3 regions of the Pantoea sp. X-Soil-OKNW-713 genome follow, and region 1 is predicted to be linked to each of the others. Evidence: riboswitches for the same ligand, from Rfam matches in the RefSeq annotation. Region 1 holds a riboswitch; each other region holds the start of a gene.
The links. A riboswitch is a leader RNA that binds a small molecule or an ion and turns the genes downstream of it on or off. The one in region 1 is predicted to bind thiamine pyrophosphate.

Region 1 (5,784 bases):
ATCTGGCGGGCTTGCTCTCAGACCGCATCGAGCAAGGGTTATATCGCAGTGGAGAGCGCTTGCCATCGGTGCGTACGCTCAGCATTGAACATGGTGTGAGTATCAGCACTGTCCAGCAGGCTTACCATTTGCTGGAGGAGAAGCAGCTGATCGTGCCGCAGCCTCGCTCCGGCTATTTTGTGGCGACACGTAAAGCCACGCCGCCTGTTCCTGCCATCACCCGTCCCGCTCAACGCCCGGTGGAGATCACCCAGTGGGAATCGGTGCTGGAGCTGCTCAGCAGTCGCATCGAAGGGGACGTGATCCAACTGGGCAGTGGCATCCCGGATCTGACGCAGCCAACGCTGAAACCGCTGTGGAAAATCCAGAGTCGTATGGCGCAGAAGCAGGATATCAACCTGCTGAGTTACGACACCCTGTTGGGCCTGACATCGTTGCGGGAACAAATCGCACGCCTGACGATTGATAGCGGTTGCCAGCTTAGCGCTGACGACATTGTGGTGACCACCGGTTGCCACGAAGCATTGTCGGTTTCTATCCGCGCCGTTTGTCAGCCAGGGGATATCATTGCGGTGGAATCACCCACGTTCCACGGCACCATGCAAACCCTACGCGGTTTTGGTATTCGCGCCATTGAGATCCCGACCGACTCGGTGACGGGTATCAGCCTTGAAGCGCTGGAGCTGGCGTTCGAGCAGTGGCCCATTAAAGCGGTGGTGGTGGTACCTAACTGTAATAATCCGTTGGGTTTTATCATGCCGGAAGCGCGTAAACGGGCGCTGCTGACGCTGGCACAACGCTTCGACGCCGCCATCATCGAAGATGATGTGTATGGAGAGCTGGCGTGGGAGTATCCGCGCCCCATCAGTATTAAGTCGCTGGATATGGATGGGCGAGTGCTGCTGTGCAGCTCGTTTTCCAAAACGCTCTCGCCTGGCCTGCGTGTCGGCTGGGTTGCACCGGGGCGTTATCGCGAACGGGTGCTGCACATGAAATATATCGGCACCGGCTCTTCCGCGACCATGACGCAGCATGTGGTGGCGGAGTTTATTCGTCTGGGTCATTACGGGCCGCACTTGCGGCGTATGCGCCAGGTTTATCAACGCAATTACGAGACTTTTAGCTGCTGGGTACGCCACTATTTCCCGTGTGGTATTTGTGTGTCACGCCCACAGGGTAGCTTTCTGATGTGGATCGAACTGCCGGAAGCCTTCGACGCGGTGCGCCTCAACACGGAACTCCGCGCCTCGAAGATTCAGGTGGCGGTGGGCTCGCTGTTTTCCGCATCGGGTAAGTATCGCAACTGCCTGCGTCTCAACTATGCGCTGCCGATTACCGATGCCACCGAACAGGCGATTGCGCTGGTGGGTGCTGCGATTGAACGCGCGATGTTGGTCTGCGCCTGATCGGTAGCGGCGCGATTTATCACGCAATTTAGTGCGCAATAAATCGCGTCGTCAGCCGTGTTTTACGCCGTGACGGTGGGTTCCGTCAGCGCCAGCAGCTCCCGCGTGGCCGCCAGCCAGTCGGGTGCCTGAGTGATGGCGCTAACCACCGCGATGCTACCCACGCCGGTCGCCAGCACCTCTGGCGCGCGCGCCAACGAAATACCGCCAATGGCTACCGTTGAAATGCCTTCCAGCCGCGCCAGATGACGTGTTAACTCTGCAATGCCTTGCGGTTCTGATGGCATCTCTTTAGTTTGTGTCGGGAAAATATGCCCCAGCGCGATATATGAGGGGCGCAGCGCCAGCGCCCGATCCAGTTCGGCATCATCATGGGTGGATAAGCCGAGGCGCAAGCCCGCCTGACGAATCGCCTCCAGATCGGCCACATCCAGATCTTCCTGGCCGAGATGCACGCCATAGGCGTTGTAGCGAATCGCCAGGCGCCAGTAATCATTGATAAACAGGCGGGCGCGATATTGTTTGCCGAGTGCGATAGCCTCCCGCACCGCCTCTTCCACTTCATGATCTTCGCAATCTTTAATACGCAGCTGAATGGTGCGTACTCCCGCTTCCAGCAAACGGGCAATCCACTCAACGCTATCGACAACCGGGTAAAGCCCTAAACGTGGGGCGGTACTGGGGAAGGCGGCGGTCATACATTTTCCTCTTTCAGGGCATCGGCGGCATGATAAAGCTCACCGCCACGGCTACGGAAGGCATCTGACATCTGCGCCATCCCGATTTCAATCGGCTGGGCTTCCGCCTGCTGACGGGCGGCAAAGTCACGCACTTCCTGGGTGATTTTCATGGAGCAGAATTTCGGGCCGCACATGGAACAAAAATGTGCCACTTTGCCCGACTCCTGCGGCAGTGTCTCATCGTGATAAGCGCGCGCGGTATGTGGGTCGAGCGCCAGATTGAACTGGTCCTCCCAGCGAAACTCAAAACGCGCTTTCGACATGGCGTTATCGCGAATCTGGGCGCCAGGATGGCCCTTCGCCAGATCGGCGGCATGAGCGGCGATTTTATAAGTGATCAATCCCTGTTTCACATCTTCCTTATTCGGCAAACCCAGATGTTCTTTCGGGGTGACGTAGCACAGCATCGCACAGCCGAACCAGCCAATCATCGCGGCACCGATGCCAGAAGTGAAATGATCGTAGCCGGGGGCGATATCGGTGGTCAGTGGGCCGAGGGTATAGAACGGGGCTTCGTGACAATGTTCCAGTTGTTCGGTCATATTGCGGCGAATCATCTGCATCGGCACATGCCCCGGACCTTCGATCATCACCTGCACATCATATTCCCAGGCGATTTTGGTCAGCTCACCCAGCGTATGTAGCTCGGCAAACTGCGCTTCATCGTTGGCATCCTGAATCGAACCCGGACGCAGTCCATCACCCAGCGACAGAGCAACATCATAGGCAGCACAGATTTCGCAAATCTCACGGAAGTGCAGATACAGGAAACTCTCCTGATGGTGCGACAAACACCACTTCGCCATAATTGAACCGCCACGCGAAACGATGCCGGTCAGACGTTTCGCCGTCATCGGCACATAACGCAGCAGCACGCCGGCGTGGATGGTGAAGTAGTCAACGCCTTGTTCGGCTTGCTCCAGCAAGGTGTCGCGGAAGATTTCCCAATTCAGATCTTCCGCGATGCCGTTTACCTTCTCCAGTGCCTGATAAATCGGTACGGTGCCAATCGGCACCGGGCTGTTACGCAAAATCCACTCGCGTGTTTCATGGATATAACGGCCGGTCGAGAGATCCATCACCGTGTCAGCCCCCCAGCGTGTTGACCACACCAGCTTCTCCACTTCCTCTTCAATTGAGGAGCTGACCGCCGAGTTGCCGATGTTGGCATTCACTTTGACCAGAAAATTGCGGCCAATGATCATCGGCTCAGATTCAGGGTGGTTAATGTTGGATGGGATGATGGCTCGCCCTGCGGCGACTTCCTGACGCACGAACTCGGCGGTGATATTTTCCGGCAGATGTGCACCAAAGCTATGACCAGGATGTTGTTGTAGCAACACTTCACCACGGATGCGTTCGCGCCCCATGTTTTCACGTAGTGCAATAAACTCCATTTCCGGGGTAATGACGCCCTGACGCGCATAATGCAACTGGGTAACACGGCGGCCTGCTTTGGCACGTCGCGGTTGGGGCAGATGTTCAAAACGCAGGTGATCCAGCCCCTCATCTGCCAGGCGTTGCTGTGTATAGCTGGAGCTGAGCTGGTCGATGGTTTCACTGTCGCCGCGTTCCGCGATCCAGTTGGCGCGCAGTTTGCTCAACCCCTGATGAACATCAATCGACGCATGCGGATCGCCGTAAGCCCCGGCCGTGTCATACACCGGCACCGGTTCGTTGGCTTCGTATTGCGGATTATCTTTACTGCCGCCGGTCAGGGTCGGGCTAAGCTGAATCTCACGCATCGGTACGCGAATATCATCACGACTGCCGGTGAGCCAGATACGTTTAGAATTGGGGAAGGCAGTGCCCTGGAGGGAATCAATAAATTCCTGCGCCTGGGCGCGTTGTTCACGACGAGAAGTTTTTACAACAGACATAGCAAGTTTCCTGTAAATGATGGAAGTTGCTTGTCCGGAGTCCGGAAGGAGTAACAGAAACGGCGCGCGCACCGGCTGTGATATTTACTCTTGTTCCCTTCGCAGGTACTAACCTGATCAGGTTCCGCGGATCCCGAATTAACGGTCTCAGCCCAAAATGGGCACTCCGACAAGAAAATATTTACGGTGTTAAACCGTAAAATAAAAAAGCCCTCGTAGCATAGAAGGGCTTTTTACGAATAACAAGTCTTTTACAAATGCGGTCGGCTAAGCAGGGCGGGCGATGATGCTTTCATTCGCTACCGGCGTATGCGCCAGCTGATTGTCCCATGCCAGATGCACCAGCTTATCTTCCAGCGTAAAACGCGACTCCAGCACTTCACCCACTTCAGACAGCGCCTGCTGGAAGGTGACGCAGTTGTCATCGGTGATGGCCTGTTGCAGATGGCCGTCATACAGTTGCATCATCCGTTCGGTATTGGCTTCCAGTGACGGGTAGATTTGCGCGGCGGCGATCATCGGGCTGTCACCTTGCATCTCACTGATAATATGTTCATAAATGCTGAAATGGCCGGCGGAGAGATAATCCACCAGGTTATGACAAAAGGCATCCAGCGCCTGTTCGTCCAGGGCACTCAACGCATCTTTTTTGGGCTTCATGCCAACCAACTGGTAGTAAGTCACAAGTAGCTGACGACGCGCGTGTAGCCATGAATCGACCAATTCGTTACCGCGGCCTACACGCTCGGTCAGGTCATCTAACTGAGTAAGCATACAAGGCTCCATGTGGGTTATAGTGGTTCATTCTGCGAATAGACGCTAAGGATGACGATTTAAATGCAACGTGAGATCTCAAGCGTAGACGCTGGCTGGTGGATTGTCAGCCATGAACAAAAACTTTGGCTGCCACAGGGTGAGCTGCCGCACGGGACGGCGGAACAATTCGATCTGGCGGGCAGCAGCGGCATGGTGATTGGCGAATGGCAGGGTGAAAACGTCTGGCTGGTGCGTGAATCACGTTCTGACAATATGGGCTCAGTACGCCAGTTGATCGACGAAGATGTTGGCCTGTTCCAGCTTGCCGGGCGTGGCGTGCAACTGGCGGAATTCTTTCGTTCGCATCGCTGGTGCGGCTATTGCGGCCACGAAATGCATTTGAGCAAACGTGAGTTTGCTTGCCTGTGCGGTCACTGCCGTGAACGCTATTATCCGCAAATCGCGCCCTGCATCATCGTGGCGATTCGGCGCGGAGATGAGATCCTGCTGGCGAACCACGCAAAGCATCGTAACAACGTCTACACCGTACTGGCCGGTTTTGTTGAAGTGGGAGAAACTCTCGAACAGGCGGTGGCGCGTGAGGTGATGGAAGAGAGCAATGTACGGGTGAAAAACGTACGTTACGTCACCTCACAACCCTGGCCATTCCCCCATTCGCTGATGATGGCCTATATGGCGGAATACGATGGCGGGGAGCTACAGCATGACGGCAAAGAACTGCTGGATGCCGGCTGGTTCCGCTACGATGCGTTACCTTTATTACCGCCGCCGGGTACCGTCGCGCGACGTCTGATTGAAGATACCGTTGCCCACTGTCGCGCCAGCGCGCTGTGAAAATGCTACACTGGCGCCCTGTCAGTGAGAGAGCCAATTATGAGTGAACTGAAGAACGATCGTTATCTGCGCGCCCTGTTACGTCAGCCGGTGGATGTCACCCCGGTTTGGATGATGCGACAAGCCGGGCGTTATCTGCCGGAATAT
Region 2 (5,784 bases), 2.7 Mb from region 1:
ATTACCAACCATTGAAGATAGATTGGCGAGTTCCACGAGGTTAGCTATTCTAGGGATACCTTGAGCCATCATTTGATGATCAATGTTATCCAATGTTCGATAACAATCGTTAATTGCTTGGGCTATGGTTTCAGGTGCTAATCCTGTAAATTTAAATAAATCATCGGCATTCCTTAAATGCTCTGGCTTAGCAAGTCTCATTAATTAACTCCTTTAAATGTTTTCGTTTTCAATTTTCTCAATAACCTCGCTTAATCGGACCCCTAATGCGTCTGTTATTTGCTTTGCCATTTGTAGAGATGGTGAGCGTTCATTGCGAATAATTAAGCCAATTGTTGTACGGTGAACTGATGCCATATCGGCAAGTTGCTCAATTGTGAGTTTTTTCTCAATTCTCAATTCATTGATTTTTCTTGAGAAATTCTCAATAAACTTCCGATTGTTGCACATGGCTCACTCCAAATGTCTAGATGGGAGAATTGTAAATAGATTGACTTCCATGATCTACGAGACTATAGTCTCCACCGGATATTGTTTTTTTGGGTTAACTATATGAAAGTTTTCGATTTGTTTTGTGGTACAGGTGGATTTTCCAAGGGGTTTGAAAATTTAGAAAAGGCAAACTTTGAAGTGTCCTTCGGAATTGACTTACTTCAATCATCTGTTTCTACATTCCAGCTTAATCATCCTAAAGCTCATGCTATTGCAGGTGACATCAGGAAGGTATCCAAAAAGGAAGTATCCGAAATAACCGGAGTAAAAAAAGGTGAGTTGGATGTGTTAGTAGGAGGCCCGCCTTGCCAGGGGTTTTCTTCTATTCGACCATTTCGTTCTTCAGAGGATGATGATCCCAGAAATACTTTGTTCGAAGAGTATGCATCTTATGTGAATTTTTTCCGACCTAAGTATTTTGTTTTGGAAAATGTTGTAGGTTTGGCGACTCATAAATCCGGCGATACAATTGAGCAGATGCAAGAATGTTTTCATTCTCTGGGTTATGATACCGAATGGAAAATATTGAATTCGGCTCATTATGGTGTCCCTCAAAAAAGAGAAAGGCTGATTATGCTTGGTGCTCCCAGGGGGAGTAAATTGGAGTTACCTGCTCCAAAATTTTATTACTCTGGAGCGACCATTGGTCACAAAAATAAAGAAAAAACAATGTTTTCACTTCGCTCTGATAATCTACCTCTGGCGATAACTGCTATGGAGGCGATTGGTGATTTACCCCCAATAGAATCAGGTGAATCAAGTTTGATTTATACCAATGACCCCATGAATGAGTATCAACGTGACAGAAGGAAGGGTACTAAAGAATTAGAGCTTCATAGTGCGACAAAACATTCGCCAAAAATGATGGAGATAATAAAACACTCTGGGAAAAATATCAGTTGCATCCCCAAGGAACTGATAACCAGTGGTTTTAGTAGTTGTTACAGTAGACTTGACCCGGATGAGCCTGCGGTAACTATTACTGTAAATTTTGTGCATCCAGCTTCAAATCGCTGTATTCACCCTATTCTTAATCGAGCCTTAACTCCTCGTGAAGGAGCAAGGTTACAATCATTTGATGATGACTTTAAATTCTTCGGAAACCGTTCTGAAATTACAAAGCAAATAGGTAATGCTGTTCCGCCACTACTTGGTAAAGCGCTTGCCGAAAAAATAAAAGATTACTTTTGATATTAAGTTTCCAGGCTCCATAGCGTTTAGTTCAGATTGTTATGCGGCTATTAGGCTTTCTCATTTTCCGGTTACAGTCAGCATCAAACCGAGACATATAACGCAGCAGGGTCTCTTTTCTCATTTACAAGATTTCCTGCTGACAGTACTATTTCTCATTAGAGATCGATGAGAAGAATTTATCGTAATTAGTTGATTTCTATTTAAATGACTCGGGGTGCCCTTCCTTGTGAAGGCTGAGAAATACCCGTACCACCTGATCTGGATAATGCCAGCGTAGGGAAGTCAGATGCCTGACCGCATTCGCCTTCTTGATCGCCGGTTGGGAGCTTTATGAAACAACCTGACCTTCTTTCCTCCGCGCAACTCGCGCACTCGCTTCAGTTACTGCATCAACATGCTTCGCTGGTACATTGCATGACCAATGATGTGGTTCAGACCTTTACCGCTAATGTCCTTTTGGCACTGCGCGCCTCACCTGCCATGGTGATCGACGCTGATGAGGCCGCACAGTTCAGCGGTTATGCCGATGCTCTGCTCATCAACGTGGGCACGCTGACGCGCGATCGCAGCGTCGCCATGCAGGCTGCGGTAGAGGCGGCAAACCGTGCCGGCACGCCCTGGACGCTCGACCCGGTCGCGGTGGGCGCGTTAACCTTTCGCACCGAATTTTGTCAGCAGCTATTGACCCTGCAACCGGCAGCCATCCGTGGCAACGCCTCGGAAATCCTTGCCCTGGCGAACCAGGCGGCGGGCGGGCGTGGCGTGGACAGTTTGCATCAGGCTGACGCCGCACTCAGCGCTGCTCAACAGTTGGCGCACGATTACCGCAGCATCGTGGCGGTAACCGGCGAAGTGGATTACGTCACCGATGGTCAGCATACCTTTGCCATCCCGGGCGGCAGCCCACTGATGACACGCGTAGTGGGGACAGGTTGTGCGCTGTCGGCAGTGGTGGCGGCTTTTGCCAGCCTGCCGGGTGAACGTCTGCAACATGTGGCGGCAGCTTGTCGGGTCATGTCACTGGCCGGTGAACGGGCGGCACGCCAGGTCCAGGGGCCGGGCAGCTTTGTTGCTGCCTTTTTGGATGCGCTGTGGACGCTGGAGGTGACGCCATGAAACGTATTAATGCATTGACTATTGCCGGTACTGACCCCAGCGGTGGTGCGGGAATTCAGGCCGATCTCAAAGCCTTCTCCGCGCTGGGTGCCTATGGCACCAGCGTCATTACCGCGCTGGTGGCCCAGAATACCCGTGGTGTGCAGTCGGTCTATCGTATCGAACCAGATTTTGTCGGAGCGCAGCTGGATTCGGTGCTCGATGATGTGCGTATCGACACGGCAAAAATTGGCATGCTGGCGGAAACGGCGGTGGTGGAAATTGTTGCTGACAAGCTGAAGCGTGCCAGCCTGCCGTTCGTGGTGCTGGACACCGTTATGATTGCCAAAAGTGGCGATGCGTTGTTATCACCGGATGCCATCGCCAGCCTGCGTGAGTTGTTGTTACCACAGGTATCGTTGATTACGCCGAATTTGCCAGAAGCCGCGGCGCTGCTTGGCCGCAGTGTGGCGCAGGATGAGAAGACGATGCTGATGCAGGGGGATGCATTGCTGGATCTCGGATGTGAAGCGGTACTGATGAAGGGAGGACATCTGAGTGATGCGGAGAGCCCGGATTGGCTTATCACCCGCAACGGACGTCAGCGTTTTACCGCGCCACGCGTCAATACTCGCCACACCCACGGCACCGGTTGTTCGCTGTCAGCTGCGTTGGCGGCGCTACGTCCACGCCATGATGACTGGGCTGCGACGCTCTCCGAGGCTAAAGCCTGGTTGCAACAAGCGTTACTGCATGCCGATTCTCTGGAAGTCGGAAAAGGCATTGGACCGGTGCACCATTTTCATCGTTGGTGGTAGGGCGTAACGCCGAATTGCCATTTTTTGCCTGCGTATCTGTCTGAAAAATGGAGTCAGCAATTTGCCAGCCTGGCGGATCCCGGTCCAGGCTGTTGGGGGCGAATCGGCAGGTGCCGGTTCCAATCCAGCCATTAATCAGGAGTGAGTATGACGGACATCGTTCAGTTATTGGGCCAAGAAGCGGATAGCCTTCTTCAACATCGCTGCATGACCATTCCAGCGGAAAGCCTTTATTTACCGGGCGCGGATTATGTGGATCGCGTAATGACCGATAACAATCGTTCTCCTGTGGTATTACGCAACATGCAAACGCTGTACAACACCGGTCGCCTGGCGGGGACGGGTTACCTGTCGATTTTGCCAGTTGATCAGGGGGTTGAGCACTCCGCCGGCGCTTCATTTGCCGCCAATCCTCACTACTTCGACCCGAAAAATATTGTTGAGCTGGCGATTGAAGCGGGCTGCAACTGTGTCGCTTCCACCTACGGTGTGCTGGCCTCGGTGGCGCGGCGTTATGCGCACAAGATCCCGTTTATGGTGAAGCTGAACCACAACGAGACGCTGAGCTATCCGACGCAATATGATCAGACGCTGTACGCCAGCGTCGAGCAGGCGTTCAATATGGGAGCCATTGCGGTCGGGGCCACCATCTACTTCGGTTCTGAGCAATCACGTCGCCAGATTGAAGAGATCTCCGCCGCGTTTGAACGTGCGCATGAGCTGGGTATGGTGACGGTGCTGTGGGCCTACCTGCGCAATAATGGCTTCAAGAAAGATGGCGTGGATTACCATGCCAGCGCCGATTTAACCGGTCAGGCTAACCATCTGGCCGCGACCATTGGCGCGGATATCGTGAAGCAAAAAATGGCAGAGAATAACGGGGGTTATACCGCGGTGAATTTCGGCCATACCGATGATCGCGTTTACAGCAAGTTGACCACCGAAAACCCTATCGACCTGGTACGCTACCAGTTGGCGAACTGTTATATGGGGCGCGCCGGGTTAATTAACTCTGGCGGTGCGGCTGCGGGGGCAACCGATGTGGCCGAATCAGTGCGCACGGCGGTGATTAACAAACGCGCCGGCGGTATGGGACTGATTTTGGGACGCAAAGCGTTTAAGAAGTCGCTGAAAGAGGGCGTGGAGCTGATTAACGCGGTGCAGGATGTGTATTTGTCCAAAGATGTGACGATCGCATAATTAAACCGTAGCGGCGCAATTCTGCGCATGATGCCGCAAAAAAACAGCGCGATAAATCGCGCCGCTACGGCATGTCACACTGCTTAAGGCGCTTCAAACCACTCGCTATTACGTTCTGCAATCGGCGTTATTGTCATAATCATCTCCTGCAAATGGCGGCGCATTGCCGACTCCGCAGCCTCAACGTCGTGCGCTTTCAGCGCCGCATAAATCTCTTCATGCTGCTGGATCAAGTTCTCCGGCGGTGAGACTTCGCTTAATGTCAGAAAACGCACCCGGTCCATGGTCGCTTTGATATTTTCCACCGTTTCCCAGGCCAGCAGACAGTTGATACTTTCCGCAATCAGGCGATGAAACTCATCGTCGAGGGCGAGAAACGCCTGGCTGTCGTGGCGTTCGGCCGCTAAACGTTGCAGTTGCAGGTTATGCTCCAGCGCCATCAGGGCGACAGGCGTAATTTCCTGCGCGGCCCGGCGGACCACGGCAATTTCCACCGCTTCACGAATAAAACGACCATCAGCAACGCGCTGGGCAGAGATTTTTCGCACAAAGGTGCCACGCTGCGGCAATACCTGCACCAGGCCGGCTTCAGCCAGCTTGATAAAAGCTTCGCGCACCGGCTGACGAGAGACGTTAAAGCGCGCAGAAACTTCTTTTTCCGACAACAGCGAGCCAGGGTGAATGGCGCAGGTGACAATGTCCCGGCGCAAATAGCGATAGATCTGCTGATTCACCGGTTCGCTGGTGGTGATGGTATAGGCAATTGACATGCAGCAATATCCGTATTTATGGCTGGTATTGACCAGCCTTTATGGGAAAGATTCAGTCTAATCAGCACGCTGCATCTGCGCTACCAGTTTGTTGCGGCGTTACTCCTGACTGAGGGCATGCACCGTGGCACGCGCCCCTTCGGCACACAGCTGCTGATAAAGTTCCGTCACCCGGCTCACGAAGCCTGGGTGTTGCAGCAAATCGTCACCGAACA
Region 3 (5,784 bases), 510 kb from region 1:
GCGGTGGTCGGCGTGGCAGCGTTTATTGCTATCCAGTTCCACCCGATGATGCCAGTGTTCCGTCATCTGCTGTGGAAGGTGTTCTTCGCTTAACGTTGTGCCACGCCGAGGATGGCGGCGGCGGGGGTTCTGCCATTGAGCAGGTCTTCCGTGCTGCCATCCCAGTAAATCCGCCCATCAACCACCACCAGACTGCGCGACGCGATTTGCCGCGCATCTTCCAGGCTATGCGACACCATCAGCAGCGTGATGTTACGCGCGACGCAGACGCTATGCACCAGTTGCAGCATCTCCTGACGCAACGCCGGATCGAGTGCAGAAAAAGGTTCATCCAACAATAGAATCGGCTGATTGCGCAGCAGACAGCGCGCCAGCGCCACGCGTTGGCGTTGCCCGCCGGAGAGCTGTCCCGGCAGGCGCTGTAGCATCTCCTGAAGCCCGGTCTGCGCGGCGATCTCAAGCACCTGCTGTTTCTGGTCAGCGGTAAGTTTTAAGCCCGGATGCAGCCCCAGTCCCAGATTCTGCTGCACCGTCAGGTGTGGAAACAGGTTGTTCTCCTGGAATAACATCGACACCGGGCGCGCGGCGGGGACGCTGGCGGTATGATCTTCGCCGTTCAACCATAAACTGCCGCTGCTGACCGGCAAAAAGCCGCCAATCAGGCTAAGCAGGGTACTTTTCCCGGCTCCGCTCGGACCCAGGATCGCCAGCCGTTCGCCGGCTTGCGCACTAAACTGGAAGCGCATCGGCAGATGCTGGTACATCCAGGTGAGGTTATTCAGTGTGAGCATGACGACCTGGCAATTTTTCCATCAGGGTAAACAGGAGCAGGCACAGCAGCAGCAACAGCAACGCGGTGACCGCGCCGTCCTCGCCGCGATAGGCGCCAATTTGCTGGTACAGATAGAATGGCAACGTGCGGAAATCCGCGCTGCCAAACAACGCCACCACGCCAAAATCGCCAATCGACAACACGCAGGCAAACGCCAGCGCCTGGGCAATCGGACGTTTCAGTGCGCGCAGTTCAAGCAGGCGCAGGCGGTTCAACCCCTGCATACCCAGCGAGGCGCATAACAGATTGTAACGCGCGCTGAGATCGCGCATCGGGTTCTCCAGCACTTTCATGGCATAGGGGATGGCGATCAGTGCGTTCGTGAAGATCACCAGCCCGTCGGGGGATTGCGGCAGGCCAACGGTGGCGTTGAACAGCAGGAAAAAACCGCTCGCCAATACGATGCCCGGCATCGCCAGAATTAGCATGCCGCTCAGTTCCATTGCTTGCGCCGGGATAGTGTGATGACGCAGGCGCAGTTCACGGCTGCTCCATAACAGCATCAGGGTAAGAATGACACACAACACGCCTGCTCCGATGGCAATGCGTAATGAGGTAAAGGTGGCCTGCCACAAGGCCGGTTGTTGAATCGCCCCGGCGACGCCGCCACGCAGGCCATCAGTCACTACCGCCAGCAAAGGCGGGAGCAACAACAACAAGGCCAAACCGATCAATACGCCATCGCTGAGGCGCGCGCGCCAGCTATCCTGGGGATCGCGCCAGCCGCGTATCTGCTGGTTTCCGCTCAGAATGGCTTGGCTGAAGCGCTGGCTCAGCAACACCAGCAGCAGGCAGCATCCCAGTTGCAGTAGCGCCAGCAGGGCCGCGCGCCCGGGATCGTAGTCAAAACTCAGCGCCTGATAAATCGCCAGTTCCAGCGTGGTGGCCTGCGGGCCGCCGCCCAGCGCCAGCACGGTGGCAAAACTGGCAAAGCACAGCATAAAAATCAGCGCGGCGGTCGGCAAAATCTGCCGCCGTAGCCACGGCCATTCGAGTAAGCGGAACAGGTTCCAACTGCGCAGGCCGAGCTGCGCCGCCAGCTGACGTTGCTCGCCCGGGATGCTTTCAAGCGACTGCAACAGCATGCGCGTGGCCAGCGGCAGATTGAAGAACACATGTGCCAGCAGAATGCCCTGCAACCCATAGGGTGAGAAGTGATAATCGAGACCTACCAGGCTGCACAGCTGGGCCAGCCAGCCGCTGCGACCATAGACGCTCAGCAGGCCGAATATTGCCACCAGCACCGGCAGCACCAGCGTCATGGCGCACAGGCGTAACAGCAGGTTACGTCCGGGAAAACGTCGACGGTACAGGGCGCGCGCCAGCGGGATCGCGGGGATGACTGAGCACAGCGCCGACAGTAACGCCTGCCAGAAGGAGAAAGCCAGTACGTGATGCAGATAGTCATCGGTGAGCAGGGCGCGCCAGTCACCGATGGGGGCTGACATCAACAGCGCACCAAACGCCAGCAGCGCCACCGCGCATAACAATAGCGCGGTGAAACTGCCGGGCAGCAGCCAGCCGGGAATTAACGGCTGACGGCGCGTTGCCATGCACTTATCCAGTCGTCGCGATGGTCGGCAACCTCAGTCGGGCTATATTGCAGCGCCGTTTGCGGTACGTTTAGCGTCTGATAACCGGCAGGCAACTCGCTTTTAATCACCGGATACATCCAGTTGCCGGTCGGGATGGTCTGCTGGAAGGCCGGGGATACCATAAACTGCATAAATTGCTGCGCCAGTTTTGGTTGTTTGCTGCTGGCGAGCTGCGCTGCCACTTCAACCTGCATGTAGTGGCCTTCGCTGAACGGCGCTGCCGCGTAGTTTTCTTTCTTCTCTTCAATGATGTGATAAGCCGGGGAGGTGGTGTAACTCAGCACCAGGTCGCCTTCGCCTTTCAGGAACAGGCCATAGGCTTCGCTCCAGCCTTTGGTGACGGTGACGGTTTTTTGCGCCAGTTTTTGCCAGGCATCTGGGGCCTTGTCGCCATACACCTTTTGCATCCACAGCAGCAGGCCAAGTCCGGGGGTGCTGGTGCGAGGATCTTCATAGATCACGCGCCATTTTTCAGGACTTTCTACCAACTCTTTCAGACTTTTGGGCGGGTTCTTCAGTTTGTTTTTGTCATAGACAAAGGCGAAGTAGCCATAGTCGAACGGGATAAAGGTGTCGTTGTGCCAGCCATCTGGCAGTTGGAGTGCGCCGGTATCCACCTGGCTTTTGGCAAACAGGCCGGTTTTTTCTGCCGCCTGCACCAGATTGTTATCGAGACCCAGCACGATATCCGCTTTGCTGTTTTTGCCTTCCATACGGACACGATTGAGCAGCGACACGCCATCTTCCAGCGCGACATATTTCAGCTCACAGCCGCACTGGGCTTCAAAGGCTTTTTTTACTGCCGGACCGGGTCCCCAATCGGCAGAGAATGAGTCGTAGGTGTAGACGGTCAGTACCGGTTTGGCAGCCAGCGCCGGGGCAGAAATCAGCAGCAGCACGGGCAGAACTTTTTTAAGCACTTTGCGCTCCTTGAGGAGAAGATAAGGTTGAGTCGCAAAGGATCTGAGCAGCGAGGCATCTCAAATCCCTACGCCGGTATTAACCGGATCAGGTTCGACGGGTCTCTCTCAGCCCCTGTAATGCAGGGCACCCCGTTGAGAACGGCTCATTCTAGTCATTTCCGGCTCAGGGCGAAAGGTTCACAGCTCCGGCGGGGCAAACCAGGCGGATTTAAAGTCAAACCAGCCAAGAGTATTCATGCGCACACCACGCATACTGCGCTGGCCTTCCAGCAGCAACCAGTGATGAAACAGCGGATGCAGGTAGTCACTGTCCACCAGTTGCTTGCTCCATTCCGCCAGCGGTAGCGTTTTTTCGCGCCAGCGTTCAGCCGCGCTTTGCCAGTCTATCGGGATGCATTGCTGCATCAGTGGCAGCTCATACAACTGGGCGAACAGCGAGTAATCCAGCGGCAGGGTGAAGTTGACACTGCCGAGCCAGATATCGCTTTCGCCTTCACCGTTAAACCATGCTTCGTAACTCAGTTCACGGGTGATTAACTCTACGCCCTGCTGCGCCAGCAGTGGGCGCAGCGCATTGGCGATCCCTTCATGCTCAACATGATGGCTGTACCAGCTGATGGTCAGTTGGGTGAGATGCTGTGGTTTGCTGACTGGGGTTAAGTCGCGGCGGTGGTGCCAGCGAGGAATCAAGCCATAGGCCGGGAACCAGTAGCGTTGATAACCTACCCCGGCGTTGTTCAGCAGGGCGATAGGGTTAAACAGATAGCTGACCCAGCGGCGGAAATGGGCATCGCGTCCCTGCTCTGAACGTTGGTCATACAGCAGAAAATAGCAACCCTCTTCCAGGCGGCTCTCCTCCGATTTTTCATCCGCGGTTTCGCCCTGCAACTTCACTCCGGCATACACCAGTTCGTCGCTGATTTCCGGCAATACCCAGATTGAGACATCATCAATCAACGCGCGGTAGCCGAAGTAGTCATCAAAAGCGGCAATTTTAAGTTGGCTTTGCTGGTTGCGCACCACGCTGTAGGGGCCGGTGCCAATCGGCTGACGGGCGAAATCGCGTACCGTTTGCCATTCGCGCGGCAAGATCATCGCGCTGACGCTGCCAAGCAACCACGGTAGCCAGTTATCGGGTTGAGTCAGTTGAATATCCAGCGTCCAGGGGGCAGGGGAGTGAAGTTTGGCAATATGGGAGAACAGCGGTTGGGTACGCAGACGATCCAACGAGCTGATGACATCCTCCATCTCCAGTTCACGACCGTGATGAAAACGAATCGCGGGTCGCAGGAAAAAGCGCCAGTGCAGCAGCGATGTTTGTTGCCAGTGATGGGCAATATCGGGTTCAATTTCCCCCTTTTCCTCATTTATCCGTGTCAGACCACTGAAGATTTGCCGCGCTAAATGGGTTTCGGAGCGACGCAACGGGGAACCGGGTAGCAGGTTGGGAAGCGGGCGATAATACAGGACGCGCAGAATATGCTTACCCTGGCGGAAGCTGCGGCCGAGGTGAGAAGCAATCATTTGGCGTACCTGATTTTTGTCGCCTACCAATTGCACCAGTTGTTCGATGCGATCCTGCTCCAGCAAATCTTCGGCGCGCTGCTGCTGCAATGCCAGCCCGGTATAACAAAAACTCAGCGTTGAACGTTTACCCCGTCCGGCTTCGGCCTGCCAGATTAACCAACCCGCATCCTGCATGGCATTCAACAGGTTGCGCATATGACGTCGCGAGCAGTGCAGCAATTCCGCCAGTTCGCTCAGGGTGGTTTCCTGATCCTGGCCCTGGCAGCTTTGCCACAGGCGGATAAATTGCTGTTGTAGACGTGAAGAGGACATAAAAGGGGAACTCCGCCGCGTAATCGCTCAGTTTTTCTTGCCCTATATTAGAGGCATAGTAGACCCCAATGGAAGAGCGGGAGGCATTCAGTCATGAATGGCGCTCTGCCAGCGGTTCTGCCGACGTAGAACCTTTTCTGAGTAGGGTGCAATTTCACCGCCAGCAGTGTGTTCTCTGCTGGCTTTTTTCGTCTTGCTGTGGAATCTTCTACCCTCATTTTTTTCCCCGATTGAATCCGCAAAGGGATTTCTGCATGAAATCGCTGTTAACGCGTAAGCCGTTCCTCAACCCGGTTTATCTGGCTTTTATGGCCGTCTCCTTTATGGTTGGCGTGGCCGGTGCTTTGCAGGCACCGACGCTGAGCCTGTTCCTGACGCGTGAAGTGCAGGTCAGGCCGTTCTGGGTTGGGTTGTTCTTTACCGTCAACGCGATTGCCGGGATTGTCATCAGCCTGCTGGTGGCGAAACGTTCCGACAACCACGGCGATCGCCGCCACCTGATTATGTTTTGTTGCCTGATGGCGGTGTGTAATTCGCTGTTGTTTGCCTTTACCCGTCATTATCTTACGTTGATTACGTTGGGCGTGCTGCTGTC

Region 2: it holds a riboswitch for thiamine pyrophosphate, as region 1 does, so the genes downstream of both, thiM (hydroxyethylthiazole kinase) here and thiC (phosphomethylpyrimidine synthase ThiC) in region 1, are expected to answer to the same signal.
Region 3: it holds a riboswitch for thiamine pyrophosphate, as region 1 does, so the genes downstream of both, thiB (thiamine ABC transporter substrate binding subunit) here and thiC (phosphomethylpyrimidine synthase ThiC) in region 1, are expected to answer to the same signal.

Annotation. Positions count from the first base shown of each region.
Region 1 covers NZ_AP035995.1:278,006-283,789, forward strand. The annotation lists gene AC6I8R_RS01260 (aminotransferase-like domain-containing protein) at 1-1,406, shown strand, start outside; gene thiE (thiamine phosphate synthase) at 1,469-2,104, opposite strand; gene thiC (phosphomethylpyrimidine synthase ThiC) at 2,101-4,026, opposite strand; TPP riboswitch at 4,104-4,205, opposite strand; gene AC6I8R_RS01275 (Rsd/AlgQ family anti-sigma factor) at 4,294-4,800, opposite strand; gene nudC (NAD(+) diphosphatase) at 4,864-5,637, shown strand; gene hemE (uroporphyrinogen decarboxylase) at 5,677-5,784, shown strand, end outside.
Region 2 covers NZ_AP035995.1:2,931,579-2,937,362, reverse strand. The annotation lists gene AC6I8R_RS13795 (hypothetical protein) at 1-201, opposite strand, end outside; gene AC6I8R_RS13790 (helix-turn-helix domain-containing protein) at 214-450, opposite strand; gene AC6I8R_RS13785 (DNA cytosine methyltransferase) at 553-1,683, shown strand; TPP riboswitch at 1,887-1,983, shown strand; gene thiM (hydroxyethylthiazole kinase) at 2,017-2,802, shown strand; gene thiD (bifunctional hydroxymethylpyrimidine kinase/phosphomethylpyrimidine kinase) at 2,799-3,599, shown strand; gene fbaB (class I fructose-bisphosphate aldolase) at 3,747-4,799, shown strand; gene AC6I8R_RS13765 (GntR family transcriptional regulator) at 4,883-5,569, opposite strand; gene AC6I8R_RS13760 (mannitol dehydrogenase family protein) at 5,669-5,784, opposite strand, start outside.
Region 3 covers NZ_AP035995.1:787,495-793,278, forward strand. The annotation lists gene AC6I8R_RS03515 (DedA family protein) at 1-93, shown strand, start outside; gene thiQ (thiamine ABC transporter ATP-binding protein ThiQ) at 90-791, opposite strand; gene thiP (thiamine/thiamine pyrophosphate ABC transporter permease ThiP) at 775-2,385, opposite strand; gene thiB (thiamine ABC transporter substrate binding subunit) at 2,361-3,347, opposite strand; TPP riboswitch at 3,395-3,492, opposite strand; gene sgrR (HTH-type transcriptional regulator SgrR) at 3,528-5,189, opposite strand; gene AC6I8R_RS03540 (MFS transporter) at 5,444-5,784, shown strand, end outside.